Regions from separate parts of the Streptomyces sp. NPDC000941 genome, predicted to be linked through region 2. Evidence: predicted binding sites of a transcription regulator. Region 2 holds the regulator's gene; the other holds the start of a gene.
The links. Region 2 encodes HspR, which represses chaperone genes until heat shock. Its sites were predicted from a motif close to TTGAGNNNNNNNNNCTCAA; they were not measured.
Positions count from the first base shown of each region.

Region 1 (2,386 bases), on a different contig from region 2:
CCGACCTTGTCGATCTCGTCGAGGAGGACGACCGGGTTCATCGAGCCCGCCTCCTTGACGGCCCGTACGATCCGGCCGGGCAGCGCCCCGACGTACGTACGCCGGTGGCCGCGGATCTCCGCCTCGTCGCGGACGCCGCCGAGCGCGACGCGCACGAACTTGCGCCCCATCGCGCGGGCGACCGACTCGCCGAGCGAGGTCTTGCCGACGCCGGGCGGGCCCACCAGGGCCAGCACCGCGCCGCCCCGCCGGCCGCCGACCACGCCAAGTCCCCGGTCGGCGCGGCGCTTGCGCACCGCCAGGTACTCGGTGATCCGCTCCTTGACGTCCTCCAGGCCCGCGTGGTCGGCGTCGAGCACGGCCTTGGCGCCGGCGATGTCGTACGCGTCCTCGGTGCGCTCGTTCCAGGGCAGCTCCAGGACGGTGTCGAGCCACGTGCGGATCCAGCTGCCCTCGGGGCTCTGGTCGGAGGCCCGCTCCAGCTTGTCGACCTCCTTGAGGGCCGCCTCACGCACCTTCTCGGGAAGGTCGGCGGCCTCCACCCGGGCGCGGTAGTCGTCGGACTCGTCCTCAGGGTCGCCGTTGAGCTCGGCCAGCTCCTTACGGACGGCCTCCAGCTGCCGCCGCAGCAGGAACTCGCGCTGCTGCTTGTCGACGCCCTCCTGGACGTCCTTGGCGATCGACTCGGCGACGTCCTGCTCGGCGAGGTGCTCGCTCAGCCAGCCCACGGCCAGCTTCAGCCGCGCCACCGGGTCGGCCGTCTCCAGCAGCTCCACGCGCTGCTGGATGGACAGGAACGGCGAGTAGCCGGAGTTGTCGGCCAGCTGGCCGACGTCGTCGATCTGCTCCACCCGGTCCACGACCTGCCAGGCGCCGCGCTTGCGCAGCCAGCTGGTGGCCAGCGCCTTGTACTCCTTGACCAGTTCGGTGACGGCACCGGGCAGCGGGTCCGGAACGATCTCCTCGATCTGGGTGCCCTCCACCCACAGAGCGGCGCCGGGACCGGTCGTCCCCGCGCCTATGCGCACCCGGCGCACACCGCGGATGAGCGCGCCCGGGTCGCCGTCGGAGAGCCGGCCCACCTGCTCGACCGTGCCGAGCGTGCCCATGCCCGCGTACGTTCCGTCGACGCGCGGCACGAGCAGGACGCGCGGCTTGCCGCTGCCGCTGCCGCTTGACCGGGCGGCTCCGCTTGATCGCGAGGCGGCCTGGGCGGCCTCCACCGCGGCTCGTACCTCGGTGTCGGACAGGTCCAGCGGCACCACCATGCCGGGCAGCACGACCTCGTCATCGAGGGGCAGCACGGGCAGGGTGAGCGGTGTGGACGTCGAAGCCATGATCTCCCCTTCGGCAGGCAAGTTGAGCTATGCAGACTCAATGCGCGAAGGCCCGCCGATGTTCCCGGCCCCGTGTTCGCTCTGAGCGATCACGGCGTCGGCGGATGGTGAACCGCCATCCCCTCAGTAAGCGATAGAGGGGCGTGAAACTGTTCCGCCCCATGGGGGCAGACCGAAGCGACGGGGAGTTGCTGCGAGCCGTAGCGCAGGGAGACGCGCAGGCGCTCGCCGCGCTCTACGACCGGCACGCCGGCTGGCTGCACGCGCGCCTCACACGCCGCTGCCAGGACGCCGAGACCGTACGCGAGGTCTTGCAGGACACCTTCGTCACGGCCTGGCGCACGGCCGACGCGCACCGCGGCGGCGAGGCGGGCGGCTGGCTGTGGACCATCGCGGCCCGCCGCCTCGTCGACGCCCAGCGCGCCGCCGCCCGCGCCGCCCGGGCCCAGGCCGCCCACGCCCGCCACCAGCCGGACCCGGCCCGCGCCACGGCCCCCTCCGCGGAGGAGCGGGCGCTCGACGCGCTGGAGTACGGGGACGTCGGCGCCGCCCTCGACCGCCTCTCCCCCGAACTGCGCGCCGTCCTGCGCGCCACGGTCGTCGACGGCCTCACCACCCGCGAGGCCGCGCAACTCCTCGGCATCCCCGAGGGCACCGTCAAAACCCGCGCCCAACGCGCCCGCAGAGAACTCCGCGCCGCCCTCACCGAGCGGCGCTCCACACCCCCGCACCTCCTGGACGCTCTCGGAGGCACCGCATGACGCTCCGACGACTGATCAAGCGCGGCGGCCCCGCCGCTGCCTGGCATGTGACGCCCGCCCACGCGGCGTCGTACGCCGACGGCTCACTGCCGGAGACCGACGCATGGTCGGTCGAGAAGCACGTCGAAGCCTGCGCTGCTTGTGCGGAACGCGTCTCAGCCGCGGTCCGCGCGGGCACGGCGGCGCCCGCGCTGGCGGACATCCGGGCCGCGGTGCTGGCCTTCGCGGAGGCGGGGGCGGACGCGGCGCGGGATACGGCGGGCGCGGGGGCACCCCCTGCGGCGCCCG
Region 1 is NZ_JBSFMM010000008.1:1-2,386, reverse strand. It holds gene lon (endopeptidase La) at 1-1,337, opposite strand, end outside; gene ACWDSL_RS04925 (RNA polymerase sigma factor) at 1,499-2,098, shown strand; partial or broken gene ACWDSL_RS04920 (zf-HC2 domain-containing protein) at 2,095-2,386, shown strand.
Region 1: a site for HspR is predicted at 1,360-1,378, ahead of lon (endopeptidase La). Genes of this name have one in related genera too.

Region 2 (2,386 bases):
GGTGAACAGCCGCACCGCCGCCTCGTCGTCGAGCGGCCGCACCTGCCACACGTTCTCGCCGATGATGCCCAGCGGCTCCCGGCTGGTCGCCAGGACCCGCAGCCGCGGACAGGTCGCCAGCAGCCGCGCCGCCAGCGCGGCGGCCTCCTCGACGACGTGCTCGCAGTTGTCCAGGACGAGCAGGAGCATCCGGTCCGACAGCGCGGCGATCAGGCGGTCGACCGGCGTGTGGGAGCCGCCTTGCGGCTGGAGCCCGTCCCCGCGCGGGCCGAGCGCGCCCAGTAGCGTCAGCAGCTCCCGGTGCAGCGCGGCGAGTTCGGCCGAGGGATCGGCGCCCAGCTCCTCGGCCAGGTGTCTCCGGGTCTCCTCGAACACCACCAGCGCCTCGGCCTGCCCGCCCTCGGCGAACTGGGCGCGCATCAGCAGCCCCGCCGACCGTTCCCTGAGCGGATGGCGGCCGACCAGCTCGCGCAACTCCGGTACGGCCGCGCGGTGCTCACCGAGCCTCAGCTCGCCCTCGATCCGGTCCTCGATCGTCCCGAGCCGAAGCTCCTCCAGCCGTACGGCGGGGGCCCGGGCCGTCTCGCTCTCGGCGACCGCGACCTCGGCCAACGCGGGCCCCCGCCACAGCTTCAGCGCCTCGCGCAGCAGCGCGACCGACCGCCCGGGGTCGCCCTCGCGCAGCGCGGCCCGGCCCTCCCGGGCCAGCCGCTCGAACCAGCAGGCGTCCACGTCATCGGGCGCCACCACGATCCGATATCCCGCTCCGGCCCGCTCGATCGCGGCCGCCGGGCCCAGCGCCGTACGCAGCCTGGACACCTGGGACTGCAGCGCATGCGCCGACAGCCCGCCGCCCGGGTCGAGTTCCTCGGCCAGCCGGTCTGACGACACGACCTCACCGGGACGGACCAGCAGCAGCGCCAGCAGCGCCCGGCGGGCCGGCCCGCCCAGCGGCGCCTCGGTCCCGTCGTCGTGCCACGCCCGGGTCTCGCCGAGGATTCCGAACCGCATGCCGGTGATTATGCACACGCCAAAGCGGCCCGGTGACCGACTGGTCGGTCACCGGGCCGCTCGATGGAGTGAAGCGCCAGGCGCTACTCCGACCGCTTGGGCTTGGGCCGCCACACCACCAGCGCGCTGGTCTGCCGGACCTGGTCGTAGGGGACCAGGTCGCGGCGGTAGGAGGCGTGGACCGCGGCCTCGCGCTGCTGCATCGCCGCGGCCGCGCCCTCGACCGCGGACTGGAGTTCGGCGACGCGCTCCTGGAGGGCGGCGACCTGGTTCTCCAGTTCGATGATGCGCTTGATACCGGCGAGGTTGATGCCCTCGTCCTGGGAGAGCTGCTGCACCTGGCGGAGCAGCTGGATGTCGCGGGCCGAGTAGCGGCGGCCGCGGCCGGCCGTACGGTCGGGGGAGACCAGACCCAGACGGTCGTACTGGCGCAGGGTCTGCGGGTGCAGCCCGGAGAGCTGGGCGGCGACCGAGATGACGTACACCGGCGACTCGTCGGTCAGCTCGTACGGGTTGCGGCTCCTCGCCCCGCCCATGCCACTTCTGCCTCCGGGCCCTCGGCCAGACGTCTCCATCGGGTCACGCTCCCTTCGCGGACTGGAACAGCTCCGCCCGCGGGTCCTCCCCCGCGGTCGCCTCTCGGTACGACTCCAGCGCCTCGCGCGCCTCGTCGCTGAGGTCCTTGGGGACGGTGACCTCGACGGTGACCAGGAGGTCGCCGCGGGTGCCGTCCTTGCGCACCGCGCCCTTGCCGCGGGCGCGCATCGTGCGGCCGTTGGGCGTGCCGGCCGGCAGTTTGAGGGTGACCGGGGGGCCGCCGAGCGTGGGGACCTTGATCTCGCCGCCGAGCGCCGCCTCCGGGAGGGTGACGGGCACGGTGACGGTGAGGTTGTCGCCCTTGCGGCCGAAGACCGGGTGGGGGTCCACATGGACCACCACGTACAGGTCGCCGGCCGGGCCGCCGGTCTCGCCCGGGGCGCCCTTGCCGCGCAGCCGGATCCGCTGGCCGTCGCTGACGCCCGCGGGTATCCGCACCTGCATGGTGCGGGCGCTGCGGGCGCGCCCGCTGCCCTTGCAGGTCTCGCAGGGGTTCTGCGCGATCAGGCCGCGGCCGCGGCAGTCCACGCACGGGTCGGTGAGCGAGAAGCCGCCCCCGCCGCCGCGGCTGACCTGGCCGGTGCCGACGCAGGTCGGGCACACGCGGGGGGTGCCGTTCGCGTCGCCGGTGCCCGAGCACGCCTTGCACGGGGCCTGGCTGGACATCCGCAGCGGGACCGTGGCCCCCTCCACCGCCTCGGTGAAGCTCAGCGTCACCTCGGACTCGATGTCCTGGCCGCGGCGCGGCTGGGCACGGGTGCCGGTGCCACGGTTGAAG
Region 2 is NZ_JBSFMM010000117.1:30,791-33,176, reverse strand. It holds gene ACWDSL_RS31515 (AfsR/SARP family transcriptional regulator) at 1-1,011, opposite strand, end outside; gene ACWDSL_RS31510 (heat shock protein transcriptional repressor HspR) at 1,095-1,547, opposite strand; gene dnaJ (molecular chaperone DnaJ) at 1,591-2,386, opposite strand, start outside.